Desulfopila inferna: one gene and its partners. The protein of the gene in region 3 binds, or shares a complex with, the protein of the main gene of each other region. Links are inferred from orthologs where the notes say so. Each region holds a gene or a part of one and is shown on either strand. Other genes may lie near its edges.

Region 1 (4,740 bases), on a different replicon or contig from region 3:
ATGCAAGAATGGAAGATGTAAAGGAAATCCATACACTTCTTAATTATTATGCCAAAAAGGGACTGCTGCTCGCCTGTTCGATGAGTTCGCTCTACGATCGCTTGCGCGACTTTGTCGTCTATGTAGATAAGGAAGACAGGATACTAGGGGTGTGTGCACTGCATATAACCTGGGAAAACCTTGCCGAGATACGCTCCCTGGCCATACAGGAAGATTACCGGGGCAGGGGACTGGGCGCCAAACTCGTACAGCAGTGTCTGATGGAAGCCGAGATGTTCGGCATATCAAGTATCTTTACCCTGACCTATCAACCGGGGTTTTTTCGCAAGCAGGGTTTTGTGGATATTGATAAGCGGGAACTGCCTCATAAGATCTGGAGTGATTGTATTCACTGTCATATGTTTCCTGATTGCGACGAGGAAGCATTGATATTCAACCGGGAAGACTGACAGCTGACCGCCCTGCTTATTGACATATGGCGCACCCGGAGTCGGAGTTTATGCCCGTCAGCATGATTACCTCTAACCCAACTGAGCTGGACTCTTTAAAGTACCCCCTTGAGGGGTATAAGTACCTTGGAAGTATTGTGTAAGCTGACGGCTTTTAAGACAGTTTCCATTTTCTTGTTTTATGTGTCGGTTTTTGGGGAGTAAGGTACTAACGCCGGTAAACGGCAAGTAAGTACCTTGGAGGCATATCCAGCTTCTCGATTTCAAATACATTTCTCCTTTTCTTGTTTTTTACACCCCTCAAGGGGGTATTGAACTGAGTGACAGAATTTAAGGAGTAAGGTACTAAACATTTACAGACAGGTGGTTGGCCAAATAATACGGATCAACCTGAATAGTTACAAAAAATATACTTAAAGATAATTTAGATATGATAGGAAAAGCGTTAACAAAGGTATTCGGCAGTAAAAATGAACGGGAATTGAAAAAACTGCAGCCTCTGGTCAATAGAATCAACGAACTGGAGGGATCGGTGCAGTCTCTCGATGATGAGGCCCTGGCAGCGCGAACCGTCGAATTCAAGGAAAGATACGCAGGCGGGGAAACCCTTGATGATCTGCTGCCCGAAGCCTTTGCCACCATGCGCGAAGCTGCCAGAAGAGTACTGGGCGAACGCCATTACGATGTCCAGTTGATCGGTGGTATGATTCTTCATCAGGGCAGAATTGCGGAGATGAAGACAGGTGAGGGAAAAACCCTGACCTCGACTCTTGCCGTTTACCTCAATGCTCTGAGCGGCAAAGGGGTACATGTGGTCACGGTCAACGATTATCTGGCTAGTCGTGACGCCGACTGGATGGGGCAGGTTTACCGCTTTCTCGGGCTGGAGGTGGGGAAAATCGTGCATGCCATGGATGATGCGCAACGTCGTGAAGCCTATTTGGCCGACGTCACCTACGGCACCAACAACGAGTTCGGTTTTGACTATCTGCGCGACAATATGAAGTTCCAGATTAAGGATTTCTGTCAGCGGGACTTCAATTTCGCCATTGTCGATGAGGTCGACTCAATCCTGATCGATGAGGCACGAACACCTCTGATTATTTCCGGTCCTGCCGACAGCTCCACGGAAATGTATAATGTCGTTGACAAGATCATAAAAAGATTCAATCCGGACGAACACTATACCGTAGATGAAAAATCGCGTCAGGTCTCCCTGACCGAAGAGGGTGTCACTCTGGGAGAGAAACTGCTCGAAGTCGATAATCTCTATGATCCAAGCTCCATTGAGCAACTGCATCATCTCAATCAGGCTCTCAAGGCCCATGTGGTTTTTAAAAAGGATGTCGACTATATCGTCAAGGACGGCCAGGTTGTCATTGTCGATGAATTTACCGGACGTACCATGGAGGGCAGGAGATACAGCGATGGTCTCCATCAGGCCCTGGAAGCCAAGGAAAAGGTGAAGATAGAGCGGGAAAACCAGACCTATGCCTCCATCACCTTCCAGAACTATTTCAGGATGTATGACAAACTGGCCGGTATGACCGGTACCGCGGATACCGAAGCACCCGAGTTCAAAAAGATATATGACCTCGATGTCGTGATCATGCCGACCAACATGCCGATGATCCGCATTGATTACGCCGATGTCATCTACAAAAACGAGAAGGCCAAATACCGGGCCATTATCAAAGAGATAAAAGAGAAACATAAGGCGGGGCAGCCGGTTCTGGTCGGTACAATCTCAATCGATGTCTCCGAAAAAATCTCGAATATGCTCAAGAAAGACGGCATACCGCACGAGGTCCTCAACGCCAAGCAGCATGAGCGCGAGGCAGAGATTATCGCCAATGCCGGTCAGAAAGGAAAAGTCACCATCGCCACCAACATGGCCGGCCGCGGAACCGACATCAAATTGGGCGAAGGCGTGACCGATGTAGGCGGGCTTCATATTCTGGGAACATCCCGGCATGAATCGCGACGGATTGACAATCAGCTGCGCGGTCGTTCCGGCCGGCAGGGAGATCCCGGTTCTTCCCGTTTTTTTCTCTCCCTCGAGGATGACCTGCTGCGGATTTTCGGCTCAGGAAAGATCTCCGGAATCATGGAGAAGCTCGGCATGGAGGAGGATGAGCCGATCGAGCATTCCATGATCTCCAAGGCCATTGAAAACGCCCAGAAAAAGGTGGAGGGCCACAACTTTGATATTCGTAAGCATCTTCTTGAATATGATGATGTCATGAATAAGCAGAGGGAGGTTATCTATCAGCAGCGCCGTGAAGTGCTTAGTAGCGATACTGTCACCGAGGTGCTCGAAGATATGAAGGCCGATTTGATTGACGACGTGGTCAATGAGTTTTCCCAGGAAAAGCTTGAATCCGAGGATTGGCATTGGGAGGATTTCGAGAAGCGGATGATGGAATACTTTCATATCCAGCCCGACTGGTCGGATGAGGATAAGAAGGACCTGGATGTCGCCTCATTCAGGGATAAAATAACCGCTCTGGTAGATGCGGCCTATGCAGCCCAGCTCGAGAGAAACGGGGAAGAGGCACAGCGCCATCTGGAACGCGTCATTCTCCTGCAAATGGTTGATAACCACTGGAAGGATCATCTCCTGTCCATGGATCATCTCAAGGAGGGCATCGGCCTGCGGGGTTACGGCCAGAAGAATCCTCTGAATGAATATAAGAGGGAAGGTTTTCAACTCTTCCATACCATGATTGAAACGGTCAAGATTCAGACGGTTTCAACCCTGATGCGGGTGCGGGTGGTGCAGGAAGAGGATGTCGAAAAATACGAGGAAGAGCGGCGCCGAAAACAGGAACAGGAAGTGCGGCTCAACAGAGGTGCGGCCGGAGATGACTCCAAACCGGACAAGACTATCAAGCGGGAGGGGGATAAGATTGGACGAAACTCGCCCTGTCCGTGCGGCTCCGGCAAGAAGTACAAGAAGTGCCACGGCCGCCAGCTTAACTAGTTTAAATCTGATTGCGCCGGAAACTCAGCATCTTCTGGCCCAGGCCGGGACTGCTTTTTCCATCGGGACGCCATAAACCCGTCCATGGTGGCTTCGCTGCAGCCGTCCTGGCTGCAGAGACCCGTGAAAGGAGCAGTCCCGACCTTGAGTTGAGGATCAGGGGTGATCAGGAATTTAAAATTAGATGGACTCAAGCTTGATTTATATCGTTATAGATCGAGCTTCTATATGTCCCATCATTTATGGTTCTTCAGAGTGAAGCATAATTTCGTTCAGGGGCGCAATTATCAGGATGGCTGTGAGCAAAAGCGTTGGGCTTTCTTTCGCCAGCACCAACCTTATAGAATTGCCGCAATCGAATTTTGAAAGGGCAGGTTGGCGGTGAGCGCAGCGAACCCCAACAATTTTATGCTTCTTTGCAACATCAAAAAGGTAATTTGCTTTTTAGGCGTTCTTTATAAAAGCAAAAACACATCCGGAAGAGCCTCAGTTACAATAAAGGTCCGATAAGCAGCGCCACGTTTTCCTTGAATTTCATGGTCAACGGCCGGGAAGCCAGGTCATGGAGTTGCAGATGCTGGGACTGCAGCTCATAATCCTTCTGCAAGGTCCGCATCTTGTCCGTGAATTCGCTGCTGTAGATAAGCAGGGTTATCTCGAAGTTGAGCCAGAAGCTGCGCATATCCAGATTGACGGAGCCGAAGAGAGAAAAGTCACCGTCGACCGTAATTGTTTTTGAATGCAGCAGACCACCGGTAAAGAGGAAAATATTGACTCCCGCCTTCATCAGCTCCTCGTAATGGGCCTGGCTGGCAAATTGCACCAGCTTGGAATCGTTTTTCTTGGGAAGGATCAGCCGGACATTGACTCCTCTCTCAGCTGCGGATTTAAACGCGGTAAGCAAGGTGTCATCGGGAACAAAGTAGGGTGTAGTAAGAATGATTTCCCTGCGGGCCGAGTAGAGGGTGGTCAGAAGCAGTTTATGAATAGCATCCGCGGCCAGCCCGGGACCGGAAGGCACCAGCTGAACGGGGTAGCTCCCGGCTTTCTCTCCCGGATAGATATCCGCTGTCTTGCGGATATACTCGATGTCCTCCTGAAGCGATCTGATTCTGCTCTCGTCCAGATCCGTTTCCAAAAACCAGTCGTTGATAAAAGTACCGGCCAGGCTCTCGACCACAGGGCCCCGGATACGCACCATCATATCGATCCATTGGCCAACTCCTTCGTCCTGCTTGAAAATTTTTGGATCCACCATATTCTGGCTGCCAGTATAGGCGATCTTACCGTCGATGATGACATTTTTCC
Region 2 (4,420 bases), on a different replicon or contig from region 3:
ACAATAATTGAAGAAACCTTTATGGAACTTTAGGTGTATGAATCTGACACTGGAGAAATGCGGATCTATGGCTCTGGGGGAAGTTGGGCTACCAGAGGCGCGGGAAGGTTATGTGCTTTTAAAAGTGCTCTGTTGTGGTGTGTGCAGGACAGATGCCAAGATGTGGCAACAGGGACACCGGGATCTTTTGCTGCCAAGGGTATTAGGTCATGAAATCGCCGGTGTTGATGAGAGTACAGGAAAAATCTATACGGTATGGCCAGGGCAGACCTGCGGCAACTGTTCCTATTGTGAGTCCGGGCGGGAAAACCTATGTGAGGAAATGAAAATCATCGGTTTCCACTCAGATGGCGGCTTTGCCAGCCATGTCCTGGTACCGCTAGACAGCCTGATTCCTGCCCCATCAGGTCTTACTCCTGAGTTGATAACCTTTGCTGAACCGGCTGGCTGCGTTATAAACGCTCTTTCCATGTTGCGGCCCATGTCAGGCGAGCGAGCCATAATCTATGGCGGTGGAGTGGTGGGGATGATTGCCGCTTTCATGCTAAAAAACAAGGGATGTACGGTGACTGTCATCGAACAGAGCCAGGAGAAAATTGCCAGGCTTGACAATCTTGCGCTCAAAAACAGTATAGAAATCTGTAAGGATACAGTGACTGCTGATTTTGACCTGGCCATGAACTGCTGTGCCAGTCATGTGGCCTTTAGTCTTTGCATTACCAAGCTGAGAAAGGGCGGACGTCTCGGCTTTTTCAGCGGTTTAAGCAAAAACCAGGAGATCGATACCAATCTTTTGAATTTGATACATTATAAGGAACTCATCCTATTGGGAAGTTATGGGCCGAAGAGAGCGGATATGGTCGAGGCTCTCAGGATTTGTGGTCAACTGCAGGATACATTTTCTTTGCTTATTGAGCGGGTTGTTTCCCTGGATGAGGTAGAGGCTTTACTGCCCTCTATCCTGGATGGAAAGCATCTGAAATGTATAGTCAAAATAGGTGGATCTGCTACAGCGCAGGTGATCCGGAGAGGTGCCGAAGGCAGTGCCGCTAATGGAGTACATCGGGGTATAAATGAATCATCGAAAATAACAGATATCCTGGACAGAATTGTGCCGACTTCATGCCATCTCAAAAATCAGGCACAGAAAAAGGTGGATCTAAAAACAAAACCCTTAGGCGCCCTTGGGCAGTTGGAAAAACTTGCCGTACAGCTCAGTTGTATTCAAAAGAACCTGAACCCTTCAATTGAAATAAAAAGACTCTTTGTCTTCGCAGGGGATCACGGAGTCGTGGAAGAAGGGGTTTCCGCCTATCCTGCAAAAGTAACAGTGCAAATGGTTGACAATTTTCTCAAGGGTGGCGCCGCCATTAATGTTTTTTGCAAGCAGTATACTATAGAACTTGCTGTGGTCGACATGGGAGTGAACGCCAGCTTTAGCGCACATCCCTTACTGATGGATAAAAAGGTTGCCCGCGGAACCAATAACTTTGCCATAACCACAGCCATGAGCCCTTCACAGGCTGTTCGTGCAATTGAAAATGGAATGGATTGTTTTTTAGAAAAACAAAAGAAACAACCTTGTGAACTTGTGGGGCTCGGCGAAATGGGTATTGGCAATACCAGCAGTGCCACAGCAGTAATATGTGCGGCAACAGGGAAGGGTGTTGAAGAAATTGTCGGTAGAGGTACCGGTGTTGACGATAGAGGACTGCTGAGGAAAAAAGAGGTGCTGGAGAAAGCTCTTGCTTTGCATAAGCCCAGAAGTACAGATGCGCTGGAACTGTTACAAGCAGTTGGTGGCTACGAATTAGGCGGGATATGTGGGGCTGTTCTTGCGGCTGCCTCAGAAGGCTGTTGCGTTGTACTTGATGGGATTATTTCCACTGCAGGAGGGCTCCTTGCTTATCTCATCTGTCCTGAGGTAAAAGATTATCTCGTGGCAGGACATAAGTCTGTTGAAGTTGGTCAAAAAGCGGCCCTTGATCTCATGGGTCTTGACCCTGTACTTGATCTGGATTTTCGTCTGGGAGAGGGAACAGGAGCAGCTATCACCATGAATCTTATCGAACTATCTTGTCGGATGATGAGGGACATGGCTTCCTTTGAAGAGGCCCGAGTGGATACAAGCCCTTTGTATGGGTGATAAGCAGCCGTTTTTTCGGCTTCCTGGCGAAATATTCTCCTGTTTTACGACCCCCACCCAAGTGAAGAGATGTCTTTTGGAAAAGTAAAAAAAAACCCGCAAACCGTTACCGGTTGCGGGTTGAAAAGACTTGAGTGGAAGTCTTTGTACTACATTATGGTGCCGAAGGCGAGACTCGAACTCGCACGACCGTGGGCCACTACCCCCTCAAGATAGCGTGTCTACCAGTTCCACCACTTCGGCACGATAATTATTGGGTCGGAGTATCCGTCTGTTCCCCAGCCTCACTGGGCGCATTACCTTCAGCGTCGGGCATGGGAATTTCCTTAATCTCCTGAGATTGTTGTTGCTCTTCGACAGTCTGTTCCTGTTGAAGTTCCTGCATTACCGAACCGGTGGAACGGTGTGCTGATATATAAGCCAATGACACTGAAGTGACCATAAATATGATTGCCACTCCAGTCGTAATTTTATTCAACAGGGGTATAGGACCTTCGCTTCCAAAGAGTGACTGGCTGGAACCCCCGAAGGATGCTCCAATGTCGGCACCTTTGCCGTGCTGCAGCAAAACAATGCCGACTAAAAGGAGGCATACGAGCACGTGCACTATTGTAAGAAGGGTATCCATCCTGTTGGGTTAATCCTCGATTTTATATAAAGTTTATGATTCTGCCGAAAGACTCGGCGTCAAGAGCAGCGCCGCCTACAAGAGCGCCATCTATATCCGGCTGGCTCATCAGTTCATCAACGTTAGCCGGCTTGACCGAGCCACCATACAATATTCTCAGCCGATCAGCAATATTTTTTTCATAGATTTTTTCAATTAGACGGCGAATTGAGAGATGCACTTCCTGAGCCTGTTCCTTGGTTGCGGTCTTACCAGTCCCGATGGCCCAGACAGGTTCATAGGCGATAACCATCTTTTCCATCTGCTGCGGTTCAACCCCTTGCAATCCTTGGCGCACCTGTGCTTCCAAGACCGCAAAAGTCTTGCCGTTCTCTTGCTCTTCCTCGGTTTCTCCGATACACAATATTGCCATTAAATCAAATGACAAGGCTCCCAGTACTCTTTTGTTGATAAGTGCATTGTCTTCATGGAATATCTGCCTTCTCTCAGAGTGTCCGATGATCGCGCTGCTCACCCCGCAGTCTTTCAACATCACGGGTGAGATTTCTCCGGTAAAGGCTCCTTTTTCTTCCCAGCAGACATTCTGGGAGGCGAGGATCACGTCAGTCCGGGAGAGTACTTCGGCAACCTCACGGAGAACGGTAAACGGTGGCGCGAGCAAAACTTCCCGGTCGGTAGTCTCAGGGCATTTTCGGGCTATATCGGCAGCAAGACTCCGGGCTTCTATCGCGGTGGTGTGCATCTTCCAGTTGCCTGCCATAAGCGATTTTCTCTTCATAATATGTCTCCGGATAGGGTTTGGTTACTTGTAGAGGTCATCACGAAGCTATGATCCCCGGAAGAATAAATCTTTGGGGCCAGAGAACGCTGTAATAAGATCGTCATCACTTCCTAGCGCTTGAGTATATCAACACCGGGAAGGGTTTTGCCTTCCATCAGCATCAGAAAAGCACCTCCGCCGGTGGACATGTAGGATATGTTGTGAGCTTCGCCTGACTTCTTGATGGCGGCATTGGAATCTCCGCCTCCGGTGATGGAGAGGGCTTGAGATGAAGCGACGGCCCGGCACATTGCCATGGTTCCCCGGGCGAAGGCGTCCATCTCAAAGGCACCCATGGGACCGTTCCAAACTATAGTTCCCGCGTCAGCCAAAGCCTCTTGGAACAAAAGGGTTGTTGCCGGACCTATGTCGAGAGCCATCCAATTTTCGGGGATATCCCGGAAGGTAACCGTTTTGGTGACCGCATCCGCTGCAAAAGAATCGGCAACGATAAAATCCACGGGAAAGTAAAGCTTGACCCCTTTTTCTTCGGCCTTTTCGATAAACTGTTTGGCCGCTGGAATCAGATCATCCTCGGTCTTCGAAGCTCCAACCTTTACACCCATGCTCTTCAGGAACGTGTTTGCCATGGCCCCGCCGATTATCATGCTGTTGACCTTGTCGAGCATGTTCTCGAGAGCGCCAAGTTTTGAGGAAACCTTGGCTCCGCCCACCAGGGCGACAAGAGGACGTATGGGATCATCCATGGATTTGTGGAAATATTCCATTTCAGTCTCAAGCAGGAAACCTGCTCCTCTGGTTTCGATCAGTTCGGCGACACCGACAACCGAGGCATGTGCTCTGTGTGATACCGCAAAGGCATCGT
Region 3 (4,653 bases):
ATCACCAATAAGGCCGCTGCCGCCCGCAAGACGGGTGGTGAGATACTGTGTGAGGTGTGGTAACACCCATTAATTAACGGAGGTAACTATGTCTCGTATAGGAAAGCAGCCAATCCCCGTTCCTTCTGGAGTGGATGTCAAGCTTGACGGTCAAAACATCACCGTCAAGGGGAGCAAAGGGGAACTTTCGCTGAACGTATTAGAAGATGTTGAAGTGATTCTGGAAGACAGTGTCATTTCTTTTGCAAACAAGGTTGAAAGCAGAAAGGTCAATGCCTTTCGCGGCCTGACTCGCAGTCTGGTGAGCAATATGGTGGTCGGGGTTGACCAGGGATTTAAGAAAAGCCTGATCATCGAAGGTGTTGGATATAAAGCCAGTGTGAACGGCAGTGAACTGACTCTCAACGTCGGCTATTCCAACCCCGTTGTTTTTGATATTCCTCAAGGCGTAGGGGCAGCTGTCGAAGGCAATAAGATTGTTCTGGATTCAATTGACAAAGAACTGCTGGGGCTTACAGCCGCTAAAATACGTCAAGTACGAAAACCTGAGCCATATAAAGGCAAGGGGATTCGTTACGAAGATGAACAGATTGTACGTAAGGTTGGTAAGTCGGGAGCGGCAAAATAACAATAATATACGGCCCTGTCGGGGTCCTCTTTTATAAAAAATATGGAAGTGCATTATGGCCAAGACAAATCCCAAAGTGACGGCGAGAGCTAAAAGGGTAAGCCGAATCAGGAAAAATATTGCCGGAACGACCGAAAGACCGCGTTTACGCGTCTTTAAGAGCAATAAACATATATATGCGCAGATAATAGACGATACTCTGGGCAAGACCATCGTTGCCATGTCAACTGTTGATAAAAGCTTTGATATCGGCGAAGAGAAAGGAAAAATCGGCGCTGCCAAAGCTGTGGGCACTGCAATTGCCGAGAAGGCAAAAGCTGCTGGTGTTGGAGAAGTCGTTTTTGATCGTGGTGGATATCTTTATCACGGCCGGGTGAAGTCCCTCTCCGAGGGCGCACGCGAAGGTGGATTAATATTTTAAAGAATATGCAAATAATGGGGGTGTCCCTTGTCTGATTTTAAACGTTCTAAAGGTGAAAGCGCCGAAGAACTGATCGAAAAGATTGTTTACATCAATCGCGTTGCAAAAGTTGTTAAAGGTGGACGTCGTTTCAGCTTTAGTGCAATTGTGGTCGTTGGAGACGGTAAAGGAAAAGTAGGCTACGGTCTCGGTAAGGCAAATCAGGTTCCTGAAGCAATTCGCAAAGGAGTTGAACGTGCTAAAAAGGATATGGAGTCGGTATCGCTCACCTCTGTCTCCATACCTCATCAGATTACCGGAAGTTACGGCGCTGGCAAAGTTTTGTTGAAGCCGGCTTCGGAAGGTACGGGAGTTATTGCAGGTGGTCCTGTAAGGGCGGTGCTGGAAGCTGCAGGCGTTACCAACATTCTCACCAAATGTCTGGGATCCCATAATCCGCACAACATGGTTAAGGCCACCCTGCAGGGATTACGCAGTCTACGATCAGCTGAAAGTATTGCTGCTCTGCGTGGCAAGACAGTTGAAGAAATTTTGGCATAAAGCGAGATTCAAATCACGACCAGTGATTGAAAAGATAGATAACTCAACATTGCAAAAGGTAACATAATGGCCGAGACAATCACATTTACTCTGGTCAAGAGTGGAATAGGCAGTACCCAAAAAATTCGCGCCACTCTGACAGGATTGGGGCTGACCAAAATGAATAAATCAATTACTCGAAAAGATACCCCTGAAATCCGCGGCATGATAGCCAAAGTCAGGCATCTTGTCCGAATCGAGGAGGCGTAAAAAAATGCTTACATTGGGAAATTTATCTCCAAAAGAAGGTGCTGTTAAAGAGAAAAAGCGCCTTGGCAGGGGACCTGGAAGCGGTCATGGTAAGACAGCCGGTCGCGGACATAAAGGTGCCAAATCACGTTCCGGGTATAAAAGCAAGCCGGGATTCGAAGGTGGCCAGATGCCACTGCAGCGACGATTGCCGAAACGAGGATTTTATAACAAATTCAGTATCGAATATACTATTATCTCCCTCTCTCAACTTGAGAAATTAACTGAAGTTGCCGAGATTAATAACGATACACTGAGGGAAGCGGGTCTCCTCAAGCCGGGACAGTTGAGCAAGGTACTTGCCAATGGTGAGATAACCCGTGCGGTTACCGTCTGTGTCGATAAGATCAGCAGGCAGGCGCAACAGAAGATTGAGCAGGCAGGCGGTACGGTTACACTCGTTAGTGCCCTAGAGGAATAATCTCTATACCCCGCTGATTCCTTTTCGCAGCGGGCGTATTTTTGTCACAGCACAAGGAAAGAACTTTTATGAGTGGATTGCAGAGTGCAGCCAACATACCGGAATTGCGTAAGCGGATAATTTTCACGCTGCTTATGCTGGCGGTTTATCGTATGGGGGTGCAGATCCCTACACCGGGTATAAACGGAGAGGCACTGGCTTCATTTTTTGAACAAAATGCAAGCACACTGTTTGGGATGTTCAACATGTTTTCAGGCGGCGCGCTTGAGAACTTCTCTATTTTTGCCTTGGGTATCATGCCCTACATCAGCGCCTCGATCATCATCCAGTTGCTGACGGTGGTCATACCACAGTTGGAGACCATGAAGAAGGAGGGTGAAGCCGGGCGGAGAAAAATTACGCAATATACGCGCTACGGAACCGTTGCACTTTCCATAATTCAGGGCACCTTTATAGCAGTTGGTCTTGAAGGAATGGCCGGACCAGGTGGAGAAGCTATTGTGCTTGATCCCGGCATCCAGTTCAAGTTGATGACGATGCTGACCCTGACTTCCGGTACAGCATTTATTATGTGGCTTGGCGAACAGATGACCGAACGCGGTATCGGCAACGGTATATCGCTGATAATATTTGCGGGAATCGTTGCCCGGGGACCGGCTGCCATTATCAATTCTATTCAGTTGGTAAAGGCCGGCGAGATAGCTATATTTTTCGTACCGTTTCTAGTAATTTTCATGTTAGGTGTAGTGGCGACCATCGTCTTTTTTGAAACCTCGCAGAGAAGGATTCCGATCCAATATGCAAAAAGAGTGGTAGGCAGAAAGGTATATGGCGGGCAAAGCTCCCATCTGCCTCTGAAAATAAATGTTGCCGGCGTTATTCCGCCGATCTTTGCTTCTTCAATAATGATGTTTCCCGCAACGATCGGTAGTTTTATCCAGATCGACTGGGTGCAGCGGGCTTCTGCTGCATTGTCCCCCGGGACTGTATGGTATTATGTAATATTTGTGGCTATGGTCGTCTTTTTCTGTTTTTTCTATACCGCAATTCAGTTTAAGCCTGACGATGTTGCCGAGAATCTGAAGAAGAACGGAGGATTTATACCGGGAATTCGACCAGGCAGAAGAACTGCAGAATTCATAGACAAGGTGCTTACCAGAATTACAGTTGTTGGGGCGATTTACCTTAGTGTGATCTGTGTATTGCCAACCGTGCTGATTTCGCAGTTTAACATACCCTTTTATTTTGGAGGAACTGCTCTACTTATCGTCGTAGGTGTCGGTATCGACACAATCTCGCAGATAGAATCCCATCTGGTAATGAGAAACTACGAAGGATTTATGAAGCAGGGACGGATCAAAGGCCGGAGCTAGAGGGTTTTGTGACGTGGGCACAGTTGAGGAACCAAAAACGATGGTGGTGAAAAGCGCTGATGAGATCAGCATCATGCAGGAGGCTAACCAGATCGTAGCTGAGGCCTTGATTCTTGTTAAACGACATGTCGAAGCGGGAGTGACCACCTGGGAACTTGACAGGCTCGCTGAAGATTTCTGTGCCAGGAAGAAAGTCAGACCTGCTTTCAAAGGGTACCGTGGATTTCCCGGCAGCTTGTGTGTATCGGTGAATGAGCAGGTGGTACACGGTATACCATCAAAAAAGTGTAAGCTGAAAAAGGGAGATATCATCTCCATAGATTTCGGCGTTGAATACAAGGGATATTTCGGCGATTCCGCAATAACCCTGCCGGTTGGTAATATTTCTGCGCAGACCAGAAGACTGCTGGATGTAACCAAACGTTCCCTGGAACTGGCTATAGAAAAAGTGCAAATCGGCAACCGCATATCCGATATTTCCGCTGCGGTACAGGGATATGTAGAGCAGAATGGTTTTTCCGTTGTCCGCCAGTTTGTGGGCCACGGCATCGGTACGTCTCTTCATGAAGGTCCTGAGATTCCAAATTTCGTCCAGGATGACCGCATGCCGAGAATTGTCGAAGGACTCGTTCTGGCCATCGAACCTATGGTCAATGCCGGAACACATAAGGTGAAAGTACTCAAAGATGGCTGGACTGTCATAACTGCAGATAAGAAGCCGTCTGCGCATTTCGAACACTCAGTCGCCGTTACTGCTGATGGACCGCTTGTCCTTAGTTCTCGTGACAATTTTGAGTAGATTAAAAAAATCCTTCTCTTTTGTGGTAGAATAGATTATAATAACGAGTTTTTGAATTAATACTAACCCGGCCTCGTTGTGTAAGTGCCTTAGTGATATTTTTTTGGGAAAGACACAGGGAAACTATCTCTAAGACGCTCTCCGCCAGTGCTGGATAAGGACCTTCGGGAAATCATTTTGCTG

What was found. The genes of interacting proteins can lie anywhere in the genome.
Region 1: the proteins of secY (region 3) and secA are in contact, whole or in part, in a crystal structure (PDB 3DIN), measured with the Thermotoga maritima proteins. The link is inferred for Desulfopila inferna from one-to-one orthologs. Residues at the interface, in WP_004081795.1 of Thermotoga maritima: Glu108, Gly109, Glu110, Glu111, Ala236, Glu237, Arg238, Arg239, Ile240, Thr241, Ile242, Gln243, Tyr244, Ala245, Arg246, Arg247, Val248, Thr249, Gly250, Arg251, Arg252, Val253, Tyr254, Gly256, Ala257, Ser258, Thr259, Tyr260, Leu261, Pro262; in WP_004082002.1 of Thermotoga maritima: Glu261, Ala262, Arg263, Lys300, Ala301, Arg302, Thr303, Ile304, Ile305, Leu323, Tyr324, Asp325, Pro326, Val329, Ser330, Tyr333, Ile336, Lys340, Phe345, Val349, Glu363, Phe364, Tyr374, Ser375, Gly376, Gly377, Glu393, Ile395, Thr482, Ser483.
Region 2: secY (region 3) and secG share a complex: the UniProt entries of both Escherichia coli proteins name them as parts of the sec protein translocase complex. The link is inferred for Desulfopila inferna from one-to-one orthologs.

The regions. Positions count from the first base shown.
Region 1 is NZ_JAFFQE010000007.1:84,257-88,996, forward strand. What follows is about bases 520-3,655. They hold secA (preprotein translocase subunit SecA), read left to right. Parts: upstream 520-879; coding sequence 880-3,432; downstream 3,433-3,655. Outside these bases: JWG88_RS16415 (N-acetyltransferase), read left to right, coding at 1-449; cls (cardiolipin synthase), read right to left, coding at 3,923-4,740. UniProt on the Escherichia coli protein: Required for protein export, interacts with the SecYEG preprotein conducting channel.
Region 2 is NZ_JAFFQE010000008.1:222,357-226,776, reverse strand. The notes cover bases 1,086-3,901. They hold secG (preprotein translocase subunit SecG), read right to left. Parts: upstream 2,775-3,901; coding sequence 2,397-2,774; downstream 1,086-2,396. Other genes in these bases: JWG88_RS18460 (phosphoglycerate kinase), read right to left, coding at 3,666-3,901; tpiA (triose-phosphate isomerase), read right to left, coding at 2,797-3,552; cobT (nicotinate-nucleotide--dimethylbenzimidazole phosphoribosyltransferase), read left to right, coding at 1,086-2,146. Also shown: JWG88_RS18485 (hypothetical protein), read left to right, coding at 1-33; more of cobT, read left to right, coding at 38-1,085; more of JWG88_RS18460, read right to left, coding at 3,902-4,420. UniProt on the Escherichia coli protein: Subunit of the protein translocation channel SecYEG. Overexpression of some hybrid proteins has been thought to jam the protein secretion apparatus resulting in cell death; while this may be true it also results in FtsH-mediated degradation of SecY.
Region 3 is NZ_JAFFQE010000005.1:261,180-265,832, reverse strand. What follows is about bases 1,554-4,518. They hold secY (preprotein translocase subunit SecY), read left to right. Parts: upstream 1,554-2,366; coding sequence 2,367-3,671; downstream 3,672-4,518. Other genes in these bases: map (type I methionyl aminopeptidase), read left to right, coding at 3,712-4,470; rplO (50S ribosomal protein L15), read left to right, coding at 1,843-2,298; rpmD (50S ribosomal protein L30), read left to right, coding at 1,656-1,838; rpsE (30S ribosomal protein S5), read left to right, coding at 1,554-1,589. Outside these bases: rpsH (30S ribosomal protein S8), read left to right, coding at 1-63; rplF (50S ribosomal protein L6), read left to right, coding at 89-628; rplR (50S ribosomal protein L18), read left to right, coding at 684-1,049; more of rpsE, read left to right, coding at 1,077-1,553. UniProt on the Escherichia coli protein: The central subunit of the protein translocation channel SecYEG. Consists of two halves formed by TMs 1-5 and 6-10.